Regions from separate parts of the Virgibacillus sp. LDC1 genome, predicted to be linked through region 4. Evidence: predicted binding sites of a transcription regulator. Region 4 holds the regulator's gene; each other region holds the start of a gene.

The links. The regulator Rex, encoded in region 4, represses fermentation and respiration genes when NADH is low (regulators of the CRP and FNR family bind a similar motif). The targets are predictions, from matches to a motif close to TTGTGAAATATTTCACAA.
Region 1: ric (iron-sulfur cluster repair di-iron protein) is a predicted target of Rex. The motif match lies at 1,804-1,821, and genes of this name have one in related genera.
Region 2: qoxA (cytochrome aa3 quinol oxidase subunit II) is a predicted target of Rex. The motif match lies at 1,911-1,928, and genes of this name have one in related genera.
Region 3: nadA (quinolinate synthase NadA) is a predicted target of Rex. The motif match lies at 3,281-3,298, and genes of this name have one in related genera.

The regions. Positions count from the first base shown of each region.
Region 1 covers NZ_JAOXLZ010000001.1:1,469,102-1,474,280, forward strand. Annotated here, with positions in the region: gene ilvD (dihydroxy-acid dehydratase) at 1-1,604, shown strand, start outside; gene ric (iron-sulfur cluster repair di-iron protein) at 1,851-2,549, shown strand; gene yfmT (benzaldehyde dehydrogenase) at 2,708-4,162, shown strand; gene OHJ21_RS06715 (methyl-accepting chemotaxis protein) at 4,181-5,050, shown strand.
Region 2 covers NZ_JAOXLZ010000001.1:1,037,043-1,042,221, forward strand. Annotated here, with positions in the region: gene qoxB (cytochrome aa3 quinol oxidase subunit I) at 1-622, opposite strand, end outside; gene qoxA (cytochrome aa3 quinol oxidase subunit II) at 686-1,690, opposite strand; gene OHJ21_RS04915 (sensor histidine kinase) at 2,396-3,343, shown strand; gene OHJ21_RS04920 (response regulator) at 3,340-3,972, shown strand; gene OHJ21_RS04925 (ABC transporter ATP-binding protein) at 4,162-5,094, shown strand; gene OHJ21_RS04930 (ABC transporter permease) at 5,111-5,179, shown strand, end outside.
Region 3 covers NZ_JAOXLZ010000011.1:15,867-21,045, reverse strand. Annotated here, with positions in the region: gene tilS (tRNA lysidine(34) synthetase TilS) at 1-361, shown strand, start outside; gene hpt (hypoxanthine phosphoribosyltransferase) at 430-969, shown strand; gene ftsH (ATP-dependent zinc metalloprotease FtsH) at 1,069-3,144, shown strand; gene nadA (quinolinate synthase NadA) at 3,374-4,312, shown strand; gene nadB (L-aspartate oxidase) at 4,351-5,179, shown strand, end outside.
Region 4 covers NZ_JAOXLZ010000001.1:746,423-751,601, reverse strand. Annotated here, with positions in the region: gene OHJ21_RS03575 (hypothetical protein) at 1-207, opposite strand, end outside; gene OHJ21_RS03570 (cell wall elongation regulator TseB-like domain-containing protein) at 476-994, opposite strand; gene OHJ21_RS03565 (amidohydrolase) at 1,026-2,327, opposite strand; gene OHJ21_RS03560 (redox-sensing transcriptional repressor Rex) at 2,302-2,967, opposite strand; gene dinG (ATP-dependent DNA helicase DinG) at 3,030-5,179, opposite strand, start outside.

The DNA of each region.
Region 1 (5,179 bases), 720 kb from region 4:
TTGGTTTTACGGATGAGGATTTCAAGAAACCGATGATTGGCGTAGCCAGCACTTGGAGCGAGGTGACTCCGTGCAATATGCATATAGACAAGTTAGCCTTAGAGGCCAAGCAAGGGGTCCGCAACCATGGCGGCGCTCCGCTTATTTTCAACACGATCACGGTTTCGGATGGCATTTCAATGGGACATGGCGGCATGCTGTTCTCCCTGCCCAGCCGTGAAGCCATCGCGGATTCGATTGAGATTGTAACGGGGGCCGAACGTTTCGATGGTCTTGTGGCGATCGGCGGTTGCGACAAGAATACGCCCGCCTGCCTGATGGCGATCGGACGGATGAATCTTCCTGCGGTTTACGTTTACGGCGGCACGATACAACCCGGGAAGCTCGAAGGTAAGAACGTGGATATCGTCACGGCTTTCGAAGCGGTCGGGCAATATCATGACGGAAAAATGACGGACGATCAGCTCCATAAGGTGGAATGCAGCGTCTGCCCGGGACCGGGCTCTTGCGGGGGCATGTATACAGCCAATACGATGGCCGCGGCGGCAGAAGCCATGGGGATGAGCCTGCCCGGTTCCTCCTCCACGCCGGCTATTTCACCTGACAAAGCAGCGGAATGCGCTGCGGCTGGAAGGCAGGTCATATCGCTGCTGGAGCATGAAATCTATCCCAAAGACATTATGACTATAAAGGCATTTGAGAATGCGATAACGGTCGTCATGGCTTTGGGCGGTTCAACCAACGCGTTCCTGCATTTGCTTGCCATTGCTCATTCGGTAGGCGTTGATTTGACGTTAGACGATTTCGAGCGAATCCGTTTGCGTGTTCCCCACCTCGCAGATCTGAAGCCCAGCGGACGACATGCCATGCAGGACTTAAACGAAGTCGGCGGCATACCGGGTGTCATGAAATTATTGCTCGCCGAGGGACTTTTGCATGGCGATTGTCTGACGGTCACTGGTAAAACATTGGCGGAGAATCTGGCGGAAGCAGCGCCGTTACGGGGCAGCCAGGAAATCATTCGCCCCATCGATAAGCCGCTGAAGCCGAATGGGCCATTGGTTGTGTTAAGAGGTAATCTTGCACCTGAAGGTGCGGTTGCCAAAATGTCGGGTCTGAAAAAGCTGCGTTTTGTCGGACCGGCCAAGGTGTATGACAGCGAGGAGGAGGCAACCGAAGCGATCCTGAGAGATGAAATACGCAAGGGCGACGTGTTAGTCATTCGTTATTGCGGTCCTAAGGGCGGACCGGGTATGCCGGAGATGCTGTCGGTAACGGCCCTCATTGTAGGAAAGGGTCTCGGCGGGGAGGTTGCGCTGATAACGGACGGGAGGTTCTCTGGCGGCTCGCATGGGTTCGTCGTCGGTCACGTGTCGCCTGAAGCACAGGTAGGAGGGCCGATCGCGCTGCTGAGGAATGGAGACATGATCACCATCGACAGCGAAACGCAAGAAATGACGTTCGACGTACCGGATTCCGAATTGGCTGCAAGGGCACAAGCATGGCACCAGCCTCCACTCAAGGTTTCCACGGGCGTATTATACAAATATGCACGATTAGTGTCCTCAGCATCTAAAGGTGCGGTTACTGACTCTGCAGAATAAGGGAATGCACGGCCTGATATATGGCTGTAGCTTAACAAGCTCTTGCGATTTCGCAGGAGCTTGTGGCATTGGGCCCTCCCCGACGATTTCTTATCGGATTCCCGTAATCCTTTCGATACTATCGTTCACATAGTGTTACATTTCAGTATGACTGCAATCACATATGCGGGGATGGGAGTTTCTTATACTTGAGTTGTAAGAGTGAAAAAGTTCACAAACACGTATTTAGTCTAGGGAGGTTTGAATATGAGTTCATTCACGCTTCAGAGCCAAATATCCGATATCGTAACATCCATCCCGCAAACCGCGGATTTATTTCGATCCCTCCGCATCGATTTCTGTTGCGGTGGCCAGGTGCCTTTGGAAGAGGCGGCCAAGCAGCGTTCTTTGGATCCAGCCGCCGTCCTGGAGGAAGTTTGGTCCGTGGAGAGCAAGTTTGCCAATTACCAGGAAAGCCGTCCTGCTTCACTGAAGGAATCCGAATTGATTGATCACATCCAACAAAAACATCATGCCTTCCTGCGTGATGAATTACCGGCATTAACGCCATATGTCACGAAATTGGCCCGTGTGCATGGAGAGCATCACCCCGAGCTTCTTCGAGTGCAGGAGCTCTTCTCGGAATTGAAAAAGGAGCTGTTGGAGCATACGAAGGACGAGGACGAGCTTGTATTCCCGCTCATTTTGAAGTTTGTAGCAGACCCCAGCCACCAAGCGGCAGCAGAGCTTAAGCCGCATGTGTCCGAACTGGAACATGAACATGCTCATGCCGGCAGCTTGCTGCAGGAGCTGCGGGACGTAACATCCGATTTCGAGCTTCCGGCTGATGCCTGCGGAACGTATCGGCTGGTCTTTCAACGGTTAGCTATGCTGGAAAAGGATACCTTCGAGCATATCCATCTGGAAAACAACATATTGTTTGAGCGGTTGCGCCAAGCGGTATAGCTTTGATTAATACCCCTTCTTCACTAGGTGAGGAAGGGGTATTTCATTGCCATGCTCTGATAGGGAGAAGAGATCAAAGAAAATTCACTTAACAATTACCTGTATTTAGTCGATAATTATATAGATTAGTTGGAATTATTCGACACGGGAGGGTTCATATGGATTATTCGAAATTAGGAAAGCAATTCATAGGCGGGCAATGGCGAGACGGCAAGAGCGGTAAAACGCTGCCGGACATTAATCCATATAATGATGAGGTCATTACCGCATTTCAAATCGCGAGCGTTACAGACATCGATGATGCCTATCAAGCTGCCTATCAAGCTAAGCTGGAATGGGACAAGGTTAATCCTTACCATAAACGCGATATCCTTGAAAATGCTGTTAAATATATTGAATCGCATGAGGAAGAGATTTCGTCCATTATTGTTCAGGAGCTGGGCGGAACGCGTCTGAAGGCGGCATTCGAGATCGGTCTTGTGAAAAATATGATTAAGGAAGCGGCTACGTTCCCCCTTAGAATGGAGGGAAAGATTTTACCTTCCACAGAGGATGGCAAGGAGAACCGCCTGTATCGGATTCCGGCTGGCGTGGTTGGGGTTATCAGTCCGTTTAACTTCCCTTTCTTCTTGTCCATGAAGTCCGTCGCCCCTGCACTGGGTGCCGGCAACGGCGTCGTGCTGAAGCCGCATGAGGATTCGCCGATTACGGGCGGAACCCTGATCGGCAAGATTTTCGAAGAAGCGGGTATACCGAAGGGCCTGTTGAATGTTGTGGTAACAGATATCAAGGAGATTGGCGATGCATTCGTCGAGCATCCGATTCCGAGAATCATTTCGTTCACGGGTTCTACCAAGGTCGGAAGCCATATTGGCCAGCTGGCCGTCAAGCACTTTAAAAAGCCGCTGCTGGAGCTCGGCGGGAACAGCGCGTTCATTATCCTGGAAGATGCTGATATCGATTACGCGGTACAAGCGGCAACGTTCAGCAGATTCACGCATCAAGGCCAGATCTGTATGTCGGCCAATCGGATTCTTGTACAGAAATCGATCTATCAGGAGTTTTTAGATCAATACAAAGCGAAGGTTTCTACCTTGACAACAGGTGATCCGAGCGATCCGCAGACTATTATCGGACCCGTCATCAACAATCGGCAGGCAGAGACACTGCAGAAGCTGATTGAGAAGGGCATCGAGCAAGGCGCAGTTCCACTGGTGCGAGGGAATATCACCGGCAGAATGGTGGAGCCTACCGTCCTCGTCAATGTGAAACCGGATATGGAGGTAGCACAAGAGGAATTGTTCGGCCCGGTTGTTTGTATCATTCCGTTCGAAACGGAAGAGGAAGGAATCGCAATCGCCAACGACACGCGTTTTGGGCTCAGCGGGGCTATTCACACCTCCAATCTTGAACGTGGGGTTGAAATGGCAAAGAAGGTCCATACAGGCATGATCCATGTCAATGATGTCACGATTAACGACGAGCCGATTGTAGCATTTGGCGGAGAGAAGCAGTCGGGGTTGGGTCGTCTGAATGGGCAATGGAGCCTGGATGAATTTACGACCATGAAATGGATATCGGTTCATTACGGACAAAGGAAATTCCCGTATTAAGGGTTGGGGGAGATAGGCATGAATAATGTGACTGAAGAGCAAACACAGCATGAGCTGATCCGTGCTTTTGTAAAGGTAGCTCCATTGCTGAAAAGTCTAACGAATGATGACATCACGATCGGCATTTATGATACGGAGAAGCTGATCATTAATATTCCGGGCAAAACCTTCTCGCTGAATGTTAGCCCGGGAGACCCGCTGGTTGAGGGCGATATTGTCACCAATGCGATTCGAAACAATACACCTTTATCGGCTGTCGTTCCGAAAGAACTGTTCGGATTTCCGCTAGCTGCACGCGCGATCCCGCTGCACGACGAACAGGGCAGGGTTATCGGCGGTGTCGGCATGGGGACAAGTCTTGAAAAAGCGAATGCGCTGTTTGAGATGGCCGAGAGTTTTTCCGCAATTGTCGAACAGACCACCGCGTCCATTGAAGATATCAGCCAATCGATTGCTCACCTGACCGAACGTGTAACCGACGTAACGAACCAAATGACGGACGTCAGCTCCAGCGCGCAGCAGATTGGGAAGATCTCCAGCGTTGTTAAGGAGATTTCGGATCAGAGCAGCATGCTAGGTCTTAATGCTTCGATCGAAGCGGCAAGAGCGGGGGAAGTCGGAAGGGGCTTCTCGGTTGTTGCCGATGAGATTCGGAAGTTAGCGACAAGCTCCAAAGAGAACGTGGATCAGATTAATGGCATTACGAAGAACATTCAGGAATTTTTGCAGCGGTTGAATCATGCTTTTTCCGATATCCATACCCTAACCGATACCCAGTCAAGGACGATCCAGGAATTCTCGGCAACGATCCATGAGATTAGTATCAAAGCAGAGGAGCTAGCGCAGGTTGCTGAAGAAAGCCTGTATGCCAAAGAAAACAAGCAATAGAAAATCAGAAACTCCTCTTATACTTTAACTTTATATACAGGCGCCAATAAAGCAGAAAAGCAGAAATACATCGATGATGTATTTCTGCTTTTTGTTAGGTATGCTGTAACAATACATGTCACAACACGG
Region 2 (5,179 bases), 290 kb from region 4:
TCAGGATCGTTACGATAAAGTTAAGGCCTGTCAGCAAGGTACCAATCCCTGAAATCTGTAGCGACAGAGAGTAGTAGTTGTTGCCGACCGTCGGACTGAATTCGATACTGGCCAGCGGGAAGTAAGCGGACCAGCCGGCATCCGGCGAACCTCCGATAACGAAGGAAATGTTGAACAGCATGGCTCCGGCGAAGAACAGCCAGAAGCTGATTGCGTTCAGTTTAGGGAAAGCTACGTCACGGGCACCGATCTGAAGCGGAATGATGACGTTCATCAGACCGAAGATAAACGGCATGGCCATAAAGAGGATCATGATGACCCCGTGAGTCGTGAATACTTCATTATAATGCTGACCGGTCAGAAACTTCATCTCCGGTGCGGCGGTCTGCGCGCGCATCATGATCGCGTCGACGCCCCCGCGGAACAGCATGATCAATGCACAGATGATGTACATGACCCCGATTCTTTTGTGATCCACGGTTGTCAGCCATTCCCGCCACATATATCCCCACTTCTTGTAATAGGTCAAACCGAAGAGGATTGCGAGCGAGACGAGCACGATACTCACCATGGCGCCGTAAATTAACGGATCACCGGTAACGAAAAATTCGTCCCATTTCATAAAGGCCTAGCTCCTTTCTGGATGTATGAAGTAGATCGGGAGAACCATGATTCACTCACCGATTTAATGTCCTTCATGTTGATGATTTGGGCTTTCTTCAGCCGGGAAGTTCGGCAGCGGTTCGTTTGGATCCACGTTCGTTTCGCTGTCAAATTCCGTTTCTTCCGTTGTTGCAGGATCCGGGTGGACGTCTTTATGGTCCTGATGCTCCTCATTGCCGTTGACATCACCGCCATGGTGATGGTCTTCGGATGGCGGCGGGCTGAAATCCAGATGCGTGTTGGAGAAGGTCATTCGTCCGACATGCGCGGTGTCCAGAAGCTTCTTGAACTCGTCTTCCTTCAGTTCAGGCGCGGTGTCCTTTACATCCTTAACCCACTCATCGTACTCGGCCGAGGTCATGGCAAGGGCTTCGAACTCCATATGGGCAAAGCCTTCGCCGTTGAAGTTCGCGTTACGGCCCATCATGGAACCCGGTACGTCGGCCACCATGTTCAGCTTCGTGATCATGTCGCTCATCGCGTACTTCTGCCCGTGAAGCTGAGGGATCCAGAAGCTCGTGATCGGACCGAATGAATACAGTCTGAACTCAATCGGACGATTGGTTGGAATGTTGACGTAATTGACGGTCTCAATTCCTTCTTCCGGATAGCTGAAATGCCATTTCCAGTTCGAAGAGGAAGCGTAAATGACCAAAGGCTCTTGGTTCTCATAACCTTCCGGCACGTTCTCGACGGCCACCGTCGTTTTGACGGTTACGACCGATAGCACGGCAACGATCAGGATCGGTATGGCAGTCCACAGAATCTCCAGCCATTTGTTACCCTCTTCATGAGGCGGTTCGTAACCTTCGTTGGATTTCTTGGCTCGGTATTTGGTGAGCATGTAGATATAGAGCGCGTAAACTACCGCTAGAATTCCGACCATCATGAGAATGGAGAATATGATTGTATCGGATAGGGTTCTGGCAGCCGGTCCTTTGGGATCTAATACCGTGAGCGAGCTGCATCCCGATAAGAGCAAGGTAAAGCCTAAAAACAATGCAAATAACGGCCCTCTTTTGTTCATGATGTACCCCTTTCCTTGAAACGTTCGTTCGATTCAATGTTACTGACACATCTATAGTAGAAAGTTCCGGTCGGCTTTGCAAAACACATAAACTTGTATAATTAACAGATAAATCCATATTCGTGTCAATGTATGTAATTTTATGTGTTCAAATTGTTACAAAAGGGGATGGTTGTGAGCGAAATCATTGTAGTGGCGCGGTTTCGGGGCAGTTCATACATTGTTCAAACTTTCACGAGAGTTACCAGTTTCGTCACAATTTTAGGCCTGTTTTTCGCTGTGATTGCCCTCTGAGCTTGTCGAATAAATCCCAGTATTGATAAGGGTTTAGGCCTGTATGTATATTTTTTCACAATAATATCGAAGCGATTTTTTATTTCCAATTTACTTATTTCCCCAAAAGTATCGAATAGGCTTGTGATATGATATAACTAAAATTTGGAACGGTATTTTTTATTGTAAATTGTGAAACTCTTGATAGGAAAGAGAGGAGAGCATGTGCGGTCGTTCTGGATATGGTTTTTATTTCTTCTTTTAAGCTGGCTATGCGCCTTCATTCCAGTACTCCAGCATGTTAATCCGGATCAATTGCCTTGGAGATTGGGGAGCAGCGCCATTTTCTTCACTGGCTTTTTTTTATCGCCGTTATACCGCGCCAAGCCTGCAATGCTATTTATCACACTGCTCATTGCGTCAATATGTTCCGTGATCTCCTTATGGCCTACCACTACGAATGCAACTGACCCGTATATTCTGCTGGTTTATTCCATTCTTGCGGGAAAAGCCGTGTATCGGCTCTCCGCCGTTCATGCCGCCTGCATAGGATTAGTCCTGACCGCAGGTGCCATCGCACCCGGCTTGTTAGGATACTCCGGATTACCATGGCTGTTTCTCGCGCTTTACTCTGTTATTCTCGCGATTGCTCTTACCCTGTTTCGCACCACCTGGTCCCGTTATGAAGAATCGGTTGTTCGAAATGAAACGCTGCTCAGTGAATACCGTAATATGAAACGTCGTCTTATAACGGACGAGCAGCATGCGAGGCAGGAGGAGCGGGCTCAGGTCGGGCGCGATATCCATGACTCCGTCGGGCATAAATTAACGGCGCTGCTCATGCAGCTGGAGATGCACCGGATGCAGGCAGACGGGGAAACCGCCGAGGTTCTGAAGGGGCTCAAAGCCCTTGCCAAGGAAAGTCTGGAGGAGACCAGGAATGCGGTGAAATCCATGAAACAGCAGGAGACCAGCGGACTGCCCGCGATCATTGGACTTCTCCGGCGCTTGGAATCCGAGAGCTTTATGCGCGTAACGCTAACGGCGCGGCATGGAGCACTTACTGTGCCTTTAAACAATATCCAATCCATTGCGGTATACCGTGCGGTTCAGGAAGCCATGACCAATGCGATGAAGCATGGGAGCACTCGAGAAGTGCATATCATGTTTGAAGCGCCTGGAGGCGGGATATTTCGTTTTGAGGTAAGCAATCCGTATCACCGGAGACGCGATACATACCGGGAGGGCTATGGTTTAAAAGCGATGCGAGAGCGAATGGAAGAGGCTGGGGGCGAGCTTCAAATCTCTCAGTACGACAACCAATTTATCGTTCGCGGAACGTTATTCATGTCCAAGTTCATAGAGGAGGGAGTCCGCTGATACGTATATTATTGGCAGAGGATCAGGCCATGGTTCGTCAAGGTCTGAAGATGATGATCGAAAGCGATTCGGATATGCTGGTTGCCGGTGAAGCTGGCAACGGCAAAGAGGCTGTAGCATTATGCGAAAACCATATCTTTGACGTCGTTGTGCTGGATATCCGAATGCCGGAGATGAACGGATTGGAGGCTGCTCGCATCATACGTTCACGATGGCCAAAGACGAAAGTGCTGATGCTGACGACGTTTAACGACGACCAGTATGCGGTCGAGGCGCTAAAGAGCGGGGCTAGCGGGTACATGCTGAAGGAGGCGGAGCCGGAGGCGTTGATTCGCTCGATTCGAAGCTGCTTGAGCGGCGGGTTGTCGCTCCAGGAGGATGTGGCGGCCAAGGTGATTCCTAAACTTCTGGAAGAGAAGAAAGCACCCGTCGTTGATGCTTCGATTACCCCGCGGGAGCTGTCCATCATACGTCTGGTAGGGGAAGGGCGCAGCAACCGCGAAATCGCAGACGAGCTGGGTTTGTCGATCGGAACGGTCAAGAATCACGTCAGCCAGATTATGGACAAACTTGATGTAAGAGACCGGACGCAGCTGGCGATTTATGCCATACGGCACAATGTGGTTTGATTCGCGAGAGAAGGCGATACCCTGTTAAATCCGAATCTAACATGACGGAAGTCATGGTTCGGAATCAAAGCAATGACCGAGGGCAGTGATGGCACTGCCTTTTTGCATATACACTTGTAGCTGTGGACGATATGAACGAAGGGCACCAAGACAGCTTAGGTGTTCATATCGAGAACGGGGGGAGACATGATGCTGGAAACCGTAGAACTTCGAAAAGTGTTTAAGGGCAAGACTGCTGTGGAGGAAGTCAGCCTGTATCTGGACCGGGGGGAATCCGTCGGATTGATCGGTCCGAACGGCGCCGGGAAATCGACAACCATCTCCATGATATCATCCTTGCTGAAACCGACGGGCGGCGATGTACGCCTGAACGGCAAAAGCGTGCTTAAGCATCCGCAGGACATTCGCACCGTATTAGGCGTGGTGCCTCAGGAAATTGCCTTGTATGAGGAATTGACCTCGTATGAAAACCTTAAATTTTTCGGGCGCGTATATGGATTGAACGGAAAGGAATTGGAGATAAAAATTCAGGAGCTGCTTGAGACGGTCGGCCTTCGGGATCGCCAGAAGGAGTTAATTAGAACCTATTCCGGAGGCATGAAGAGGAGGATCAATATCGCAGCTGCTCTGCTGCATGATCCGCAAATCGTCATCATGGATGAACCGACCGTAGGCATTGATCCGCAGTCCCGCAATCATATTCTTGAAACCGTCCGGCGTTTAAACCGGGACAATGGGACAACGGTACTGTACACAAGCCATTACATGGAAGAGGTAGAGCAGCTGTGCAGCCGGATGTACATCATGGATCACGGGCGGATTATCGCTTCAGGCACGAAGGAGGAGCTGCAGCACATCTTGTCCGGTGAGGATACGCTGATCATCCAGCTGAATCGCCCAAATCCGGAGCTGGCCGAGGAGCTTCGATCCATTGAAAGCGTCAGGCAGGTTGAGGAGACGGAACATGGCCTGAAGCTCATTGTCATGAAGAACAGTTACATTCTGTCCGGGATCGTGCAGACTGCGGAACGCCTTGGGGTACAGATTCAGAATATTCATATCCAGTCGCCAAGTCTCGAGGATGTATTTCTTCATTTGACCGGCCGCAAGCTTCGGGATTGAGAGGAGGGACGGACGTTTGGGCGTATTTTTCAAAAAAGACTTTCTCGTCTATTGGAGAGACCGGAAAGAGATGCTGATTGCTTTG
Region 3 (5,179 bases), on a different contig from region 4:
GTATGTTAAGGAAATCGGAAAAATGCTGAAATTGTCGTTAATGACAGGAAGCGAAAGCCGGAGCGGCTCCAAACCATCGGCCTTTGTGGCGGATTTTGATGCGGATGAGCTGAGGTTTCCTTTAACCGTGCGCAACAGACAGCCGGGGGACAAGATGAAGATCATGGGATTAAACGGAAGCAAAAAGGTGAAAGATATTCTCATTGATGAGAAAATCCCACCGTCTGTCCGTGCCCGGATTCCTATTCTTTGTGACGGTTCCGGCAGCATCGTGTGGATTCCAGGTGTACGACGTTCCGTTCACGCCGCTTGCGGGCGGCACACATCACGAGTTCTCCGGATGGAGCTATCGGATGCTTAAGGCAAGTGTAAAACGAAGAATGGCCCGTTTCACGCTTTCATAGTATAAACGTAGGAGGTCCACTTAAGTTGCAGAATGACATTCAGGAAATACTCATCAGTGAAGAAGAGATTCACGCAAAGATTAAGGAACTTGGTTCCAAACTCAGCGCCGAATATGTGGGACGCAATCCACTCGTTATTTGCGTTCTTAAAGGTGCGTTTATTTTTATGGCTGACTTGGTTAAATCCATAACAGTCCCTCTTGAGTTGGATTTCATGGCTGTATCCAGCTATGGGGCATCAACCAAATCTTCTGGCGTGGTGAAGATCATTAAAGATCTGGACGCATCCGTTGAAGGCAGGGATGTGTTGATTGTGGAGGATATTATCGACAGTGGTCTTACGCTGAGTCATTTGATTGAGCTTCTGAAGAGCCGCAAGGCAAACTCGGTGTGCGTCGTCACGCTGTTTGACAAGCCGGCACGCCGTACGGTGGATTTGCAGGCCGATTATACCGGATTCGTGCTGCCGGATGCTTTTGTTGTCGGATACGGACTCGATTATGCCGAGCATTACCGGAACCTCCCCTACATCGGGATTTTGAAGCCGGAAATCTACAGCAGTTAAACCGCGCCAATGGGCTGCTATCACAGTTGAGGGCCCTTTGTTGAGATGGCCAGACAGGCTGTGGTAAAATATCTTATGTGTCTTGAGAGGAGGTAGGGGATGAGTCGGTTCATCCGGAATTCTGGTTTTTATTTGATTCTATTTTTAGTCGTGGTGGGCATAGTACAATTCGTCACTAATGGCGGCGAGCAAGCCGATGCCCCTAGTTATAATCAACTGCGGCAGGAAGTCAAAGCTAACAACATAGAGGAAATGACGGTACAATTTGACGGTTACGCTTATCTGGTGACCGGTAAGTATAGGGAGATTTCCGAAGAGAAAAAATCGGAGAATTTCTCAACCTATATTCCTGCCACGGATGCAGCGATGCAAGAGCTGACTGCAGCCAGTGAGAGCAACAATGTCAAACTGTCCGTGGTGCCAATGGAAGGCCAAAGCATTTGGCTGACATTGCTTTCATCCTTTATTCCGCTCATCATTATGTTTGTTCTGTTCTTCTTCCTGTTTAATCAGGCCCAAGGCGGCGGCGGCAAAGTGATGAACTTTGGTAAGAGCAAAGCCCGCTTATATAATGAAGAGAAGAAACGGATTACATTTGAAGATGTAGCCGGAGCAGATGAAGAGAAGCAGGAACTTGTTGAGGTTGTTGACTTCTTGAAGGATCCGCGCAAGTTCAACACGGTTGGCGCTCGCATTCCGAAGGGCGTTCTGCTTGTCGGCCCTCCGGGAACAGGTAAGACGCTCCTGGCTCGTGCCGTTGCCGGTGAAGCAGGCGTGCCGTTCTTCAGTATTTCCGGTTCCGACTTCGTTGAGATGTTTGTCGGTGTCGGTGCTTCTCGTGTACGTGACTTGTTCGAGAACGCGAAGAAGAATGCACCATGTATCATTTTCATCGATGAAATTGATGCTGTAGGTCGTCAGCGTGGCGCCGGACTTGGCGGCGGTCATGACGAGCGTGAGCAGACACTCAACCAGTTGCTGGTTGAGATGGACGGTTTCGGAGCGAACGAAGGCATTATCATCGTTGCTGCCACCAACCGCCCGGACATTTTGGACCCGGCGCTGCTTCGTCCGGGACGTTTTGACCGTCAGATTACCGTAGATCGCCCGGATGTGAAGGGCCGTGAAGCCGTACTGAAGGTTCATGCACGCAACAAACCATTGACGAAGGATGTTAAACTTGACATCATCGCCAAACGTACAACCGGTTTTACAGGCGCTGATCTGGAGAATCTCCTGAACGAGGCTGCCTTGCTTGCGGCTCGCCGCAACCGTAAAGATATCTCCATGCGAGAAGTGGATGAGGCGATTGACCGTGTTATCGTCGGTACGGAGAAACGCAGCCGCGTGATCAGTGACCGCGAGAAACGCATCGTAGCTTACCATGAAGCAGGCCACACGATTGTGGGTTATTTCCTCGAGCATGCGGATACGGTGCATAAGGTAACGATTATTCCTCGTGGCCGTGCCGGTGGATATGTCATTATGATGCCGAAGGAAGATCGGATGCTCGTGACGAAGCAGGAGTTGCTGGATCGCGTAACCGGTTTGCTTGGCGGGCGTGTTGCTGAGGAGCTGTTCATCGGTGAAATCGGGACCGGCGCTTACAGTGACTTCCAACAAGCGACAGGCATTATCCGCAGCATGGTTGTGGAATACGGTATGAGTGAGAAGCTCGGACCGATGCAGTTCGGTACATCCCAAGGACAAGTGTTCCTGGGACGTGATATCGGACATGAGCAGAACTATAGTGATCAAATCGCTTATGAGATCGATCAGGAAATGCAGCGATTCATTAATGATTGCTATGAGAAATGTAAAGAGATCCTGAATAAGCATGCCAAAGAGGTTCACCTGATTGCGAACACGCTCCTCGAGATGGAAACGCTGGAGCTTGAGCAAATCAAGAATCTCATTGAGACCGGATCAGCTGAAGGCAACGGCAGTGGCGACGGTGAAGGAGAAGGTTCTTCCGAGAATGGTGAACCGATCATCGACAACATTGGCGACGTGAAAGTTCGCATCCAAGGGAAAGAAGACGGCGAGCAGCCGACTTCCACGGAAGAAATTCCGAATAACCCGATGGATTCGAATGATCCAGGGCCAGAGCGCAAAGATTCCGAGCGCAAGGATCCTCCAGGCGGATCGGACAACGGTAATAGCAGCTTAACGTAATATTCGCTGATAAAAGCTCGAATACCGAATAAAATTGAAGAACCGGAGAACGATAATTCGTTTTCCGGTTCTTTTTGTGCTTTCTATCACATTGACAGGGGGCAGAATGAACGTGTACATTAGTTGTTAAATAAGGATGCGCATCCTTTCACAAAGGTGGAAACCATCCTGAAAGTCACATGGTCATCAGCGGCGAACCGCCGGACTATACAAAGGGAGAGGGTCGATCATGGAAGCTTTGGCACTGGAGCGTAAGGCAGAACAGAACCGTGAACTGCGTGAGCGATTAATGCAATTGAAGAAGGAACGTAACGCAATCATTTTGGCACATTATTATCAACGGGATGAAATACAAGAGGTCGCTGATTTCCGGGGGGATTCCTTCCTGCTCGCGCAGAAGGCAGCACAAACGGATGCCGAGGTTATCGTATTTTGCGGTGTGCATTTTATGGGCGAGAGCGCCAAAATCCTGGCTCCGGGCAAGACGGTTCTTATACCGGATGAGCGGGCCGGTTGCCCAATGGCGGATATGGTGAACGTTGACGGACTGCGAAAGTTGAAAGCGCAGCATCCGAATGCAAAAGTGGTCACGTACATCAATTCATCGGCTGAGATCAAAGCCGAAACGGATATCTGCTGTACTTCATCCAATGCCGTGAAAGTGATTCAGTCGGTGGATTCGGATGAAATTATATGGGTACCTGATAAAAACCTGGGACATTATGTTCAGCAGCATACCGACAAGAAGCTCATTATCTGGGAAGGGTACTGTAACACGCATGACATGCTGACGGTGAAGGATGTCGTCGAGATGAAGGCTAAATATCCTCATGCTGAATTTGTGGTGCATCCGGAATGCCGTCCAGAGGTTGTTGCGATGGGGGATTTTGTAGGGAGTACCACCGCCATTCTAGAGTATTGCAAAAATTCATCTGCCAAGGAGTTTATCGTGGGCACGGAGGACGGAACCGGTTATCAGCTTCGATTGGATAGCCCGGATAAATCGTTCCACTTCGCTACGAAATTCCTGGTGTGTCCGAATATGAAAGTGAATAACCTCAAAAAACTGGTTAAAGCGTTGGAAACGATGAAGCCGCAAATTTATGTGCCGCCGATCGTTGCAGAGAAAGCCAGAACTTCATTAGAGCGCATGTTACAAGTTAAGTAGCATGCGCTACTCTTTCGTGAAAAGACAGGTGAGGTATCGTGATACCGCAGTATTTAATTGATTTTGAGCTGAACGATCTTCCGGTTGTCCAGACGGATGTCATCGTGATCGGTTCAGGCATTGCGGGTTTATATACGGCGATCATGGCAAGTGCGACTCAGAATGTACTGCTGATTACGAAAAAATCGCTGCTCGAAAGCAACACGCGTTATGCGCAGGGAGGGATTGCAGCCGTAACAGCTGAGGATGACTCTCCGGCCTACCACCGTCAGGACACCCTCCTGGCAGGGGCGGGTCTATGTTCATCTGCCGCGGTGGATGTGCTTGTAAACGAGGGTCCGGTCGGCGTTCAAGAGCTGATTCGACTCGGTACGATGTTTGATGTGGAGAATGGCGAGCTCGCACTGACCCAAGAAGGCGCCCACAGTCACCGCCGGATCCTTCATGCCAACGGGGATGCTACCGGGTATGAAATTGTGCGTGCCCTTTCCATTCAGGTTGAAATGCTTCACAATATAGAGGTGTGGGACGATCATTTTGTCATTGACCTGATTACCGAGCAGGGAGAGTGTCATGGCGCTTTGGTACAAATGCCGGACGGAAAACGGGTATTCGTACGTGGACGGGCGACGGTTATGTGTGCCGGCGGCGCCGGCCAATTGTACCGGTATACAACCAATCCGGAGGTTGCTACAGCGGATGGCGTTGCCATGGCTTACCGGGCAGGCGCAGAAATTCGGGATATGGAGTTTATTCAGTTCCACCCGACGGCGCTTAGCTATCCGGGTGCGCCCCGATTCCTTATATCAGAGGCGGTTCGCGGTGAAGGTGCTGTTCTTCGGAATATACGAGGAGAACGGTTCATGC
Region 4 (5,179 bases):
TAAATTTGTATCTGGAGCCAAATCAAGATTCAAAGTAACGGTATTCTGTTTAATATCTATATGAGAATCCTTCACGCCGTCATATTGTGACACAACATTTGCCAGCGGATTTTGCAAAGCCATCTGCCGATACAGAAACCATCCGCCAAAGAGAACCGATGCTGAGATCACGACAGTCAGCATGATAGGTACAATGCGTAGTTTCATGAAGTTCCTCCTTCATTTCCTGTATAAAATTTTGTCTATCATTTTGTAACACAAAAATACATATAACAACGATATATTCCGATGCATGTAATTTATATGCTCGTTTTGTACAAGTACGAGTATATCACATCTTATATACTTTTTCATGCATGTCTGTGAAAATATTTAGAACAGTTTTTCCATATTTTTTCTGAATCCGCTTACAATTATGAAAGAAAAAGAGAAGCCCCTCTTAAATAGTAAGGGACGCCTCTCTTTACTTCGTTTATTATTGATTTGGAAGAATAATGTCATTACCGATCGTGTTACCGTCTTGAAAACGATAAAACCGATAGCCGCGCTGACCGTTGTGTTCATACTGCAGCTGCCAGGCATACTCGCCTTCATACATTCCAGGCAGCAATCGCTTAATTTCCACACCAGGCAATTCGTTATAAATCTGATCCCGAATCTGGGCTTCCGACATCCCTGTATTCAATAAAACGGACTGGACAGCATCGGCACCTTCAACAGGTATGTTGTCATCTGTAAATTTTACCCATACCATACGATCTTGATTGTCCTGATCCTTGCCGCTTACCACCCAATAGTTATTATCCTCGCCCCACACCGATTTATAGGTCTTTCCGGACGAAACCAATTGGCCATGCTGCTTGGCGGCAGCAATCGCCATTCTTTCTTCATTCCAAGTGTCTTTCATAACATATGAATAATAGAGCTGTAAACCAAGCAGTAACAGCAGCACGCCGGATACACTAAGCAAGATCCACTTCGTTTTTTTCTTCAAATCCGTCTTCCTCGCTCCCCTTGATTATTCCCTAGAGGGTTGTAAGACGCTCAAAGGCACGCTGCGCTTCCCGGCGGATACGTTCCTCATCGAGAGTAAGGCTCGCGCCATTCTTCACGACCTGCTTACCGTCAACCCATACATGCTCAACATCCTTCGCACTGGCGGAGTAGATAGCATGAGAAATATAATCCGTCTTCGGAAGGAAGTGCGCCTGATCCGTGTTCAGTGCGATCATATCTGCCTTCATTCCTACCGCAAGCGTACCGATATCCGCAAGGAAAGCTGACTTGGCACCATACTCTGTACCCATCCGAAGCGCTTCGGATGCAGGAATCGCGGTTGGATCCCCGCTTACTCCTTTATGGATCAGTGCCGCCAGGCGCATCTCTTCAAACATATCCAGATTATTATTGCTCGCAGGTCCATCGGTACCCAAAGACACGGTGACCCCGGCTTTCAGTAGTGCAGGCACGCGAGCGATGCCGCTGGCAAGCTTCAGATTGCTGCCTGGATTATGCGACACCATCACTTGATGCTTAGCCAGGATTTCGATTTCTTCATCGGTCAGATGGACGGCATGCGCAAGCAGCGTTGGACGGGAAAACATGCCAAGCTTCTCCAAATGGGCAACAGGGCGGAGTCCGTAATCATTTACATTCTGAGCGACTTCCGTTTCCGTTTCGGACATATGCGTATGCAAAGGCAGATTCAGATCATGGGATGCCTGAACGAATTTCTCGATGAAATCCGGCGGGCATGTGTAAGGTGCATGCGGCGAGATCATCGTCGTAATTCTTCCGTCCGCCTTGCCATGCCAGTCTTTCGCGAATGCAACCGCCTCATCCAGCTTCTGCTGCTGCACCTCAGGCGGACATAATCCGATGACACCGCGTGTCAGTACGCCGCGCATTCCTGAGTCCTGCACAACATTTGCAACCTGATCCATATGATCATACATATCCACAAACGTCGTGGTTCCGCCTTTGATCATCTCAAGCACGGAGAGTGAGGTTCCCCAGTAAACATCGTCGGCCGTGAATTTGGCTTCCATAGGCCACATTTTTTCCTGAAGCCATACCTGCAGTGCCAGATCGTCGCCATAACCGCGGAGAAGCGACATCGCCGCATGTCCGTGCGTGTTCACCAATCCAGGCAGGAAAAACAGATGGGTTCCGTCGATAATTTCTGTTCCCTCTTGGACGGTTGGCTCTTCTTCACCCAGGTAGGTTATCCGGTCATTCTCCACAACCATATATCCGCGTAGCACGGACCTTCCTTTCTCTAGTACCGCAAACGTTCCGTTTTTAACCATCCACTTCGTTGTCGTCATGTGCTGTATCCTCCTTACCGTTATCCAAATAATAGGCCAAACTTTGCAAATCCGTAGTAAAATCAGCCGTATGAATCCGGATATGGGATGGAGCTTTCAGGATGGTCGGCGCAAAATTCAGAATAGCCTCGATGCCTGCGGCGATAAGCTGATTCGCTACATTTTGCGCTTCAAAATCCGGAACGGTGATAATCCCGATACGAATGCCGTACTCATGAACCGTCTTCTCCAGTTCCTCCATCGGCTGTACAACCAAATTGTTTATTTTCATACCAACTTTGGGAGAATACGAATCGAAAACCGCCACAATCTTCATATTGTCCTTCAGAAATGCATTGTAATTTGATAATGCATGTCCAAGATTACCGGCCCCAATCAATGCGACATTGATCTTCTGGTCCAGCTTTAGAATCTGGCGAATTTTCTCGATCAGATAAGATACGTCATATCCGATCCCTTTCCGTCCAAAATCACCGAAATACGCTAGGTCCTTACGAATTTGAGCAGGATTGAGGTCCAGTTTTTGTCCCAGTTCCTGGGAGGAAACCGTGGAGACCTCCCTTTTCTGAAGCTCATTCAAATAGCGCAAGTATACAGGTAATCTGCGGACCACGGCTTCCGAAATTTTTTCCGATTTCATGCATGCTCCCCCTAATAATAGGTTAATAACTACATTTCAATGTGATCGTTCATGGTTTCACTTTATTCAGCTTGGTTCTCTACGCCTGCCTCTTCCTGCAGCCATTCCGAAATTCGGGGAACAATCCCCTCGGTCGGCATGTGCTCCATCTTTGGTCCCGGCAAGGAATATAGGAAATATTTTCCGTAATAGGATTCAATGACCCGGGTATCGTACACGATGACAATCCCCTTGTCTTGCGCTGTCCGTACCAGTCGGCCAAATCCCTGTTTGAAGCGAATGACGGCTTGCGGAACCGAAAGCTTCATGAAGGGGTTCTTCTTCTGCTGCTGCAGCAATTCGCTCTTGGCTTCAACCAAAGGGTGATTCGGCGGCTGGAACGGCAGCCGGACGATCGCAAGGCAAGTGAGCGCCTCACCGGGTATGTCAACCCCTTCCCAGAAGGAGCTGGTACCCAGCAGAACCGAGGCGCTGCTATCCTGGAATCTCCGGATTAACTTGGTACGGCTGGTTCCATCCATCCCTTGTCCCAGTACGGTAATATCGCTGGATGCCAGCGCCTCCTTCAAGGGCTCATGCACCTGACGCAGCATCCGGTACGAGGTGAACAGGACAAGCATACGTCCATGCGTAGCGATTGCCGTATCGGCCAATGATTGCACTAGTGTATTCACAAAGAGTGCATCCCCGACCGAGCCCTTCACGCTCGGAAAATCGCGCGGCACGACAAGGAGAGCCTGCTCCCTGTAATTAAACGGGGACGGCAGCAGAACCGTGTTCAGGTTGCCGCTATCTGCCGCTTCCTGTAGACCCAAATTCTCGATCATGAACTGGAACGATTTGTCCACCGACAAGGTCGCCGACGTCAGGATCACGCTTTGTTTCTTGTCAAAAAACAATTCCTTCAAGTGGGTGCTTACATCGACAGGCACCGCATAAAGTTGCAGCGATTTCCCGCGGAAATTGCCGTTAGCCTCCATCCAGTATACCGTGCCTTCATCATTCAGGGCCATGAAGGACCTCAGGTCCTCGCGGTGTGCGGCCAGGTCCTTAAACAGACCCGATAGGTCTGTTAACAGACTGTCGGCACTGTAATCGTCGAGATCTTCCTTCATTTCGGCGATCAGCTTGTCACCCTTGCGTACGACATCGCCCAGTATCACATGAATTTGATGTTCCAGCTCGGCAAGCGAATCCCAATCCTTCGGCTTCTTAAGAGGCGATAAGCGAAGCGAGAATTGACCGGCGTCTCCTGGAGATGCATCTCCGCGTTCCGGAAGCAGTCCGAACAATTGATCGCTGAGTCGATCCCAATTCTCTTTTACGGTGATCAGATCCGGATAAATCCGATCTATGATGGAAGACCACTCGACAGCCTTCTCATGGGATGAAACTTGCAGCAGCTGGCGAAGAGCCGGGAGCTGACCGCTGCGGCTGTCTTTGTACATACGGGTTAGCGTATGGACAACCGAAAAATATTTCATCTGCAAGCCAAGGTGCTTGCCGGCGACATCCTCCAAATGATGCGCTTCGTCGATGACGAGACGCTCATAACTCGGAAGCAGCTGGTGATTCGCTTTTACGTCGGTGAACAGCTTCGAATGGTTCGTAATGACAACATCCGCGATGCCCGCTTCATGCTTGGCTCTGTGATAGTAGCATTTGCGGAACCATGGGCAGGCACGGCCAAGACAGGAATCCGAATCGCTGGAGATGGTCTCCCAGAAATCCCCTCCGCGGCCGCCAAGGTTCAGCTCCTCATCATCCCCGTTCTCCGTCTGGGTCAGCCAGACCAGCATCTGCGCCGCGGTGATCACATCTTCCTTCGGTGAATGAAAATCTCTTCTATTTATTTTATGTTCAAATTTTCTCAAACACAAATAATGGCCTCTTCCCTTGAAAATAGCCGCTTTAAACGGAAAAGGAACAACCTGGGTGAGCAGGGGAATATCCCGGTCACGCAGCTGTTCTTGAAGGTTGATCGTATGCGTGCTCACCATAACCTTCTGTTCCTGCTTCACGCTTTGATAAATCGACGGCAGCAAATACCCGAGGGATTTGCCTGTTCCCGTGCCGGCCTCGATTAATAAATGTTTATTGTTATCGAGTGCCTGCATCACTTCCTGGAACATCATGTCCTGGGCATCCCTGCTCTCGTAATGAGGCAGCGTTTCCTTCAGGCGTTCACGTACATCATTCATGTATTGCTCGA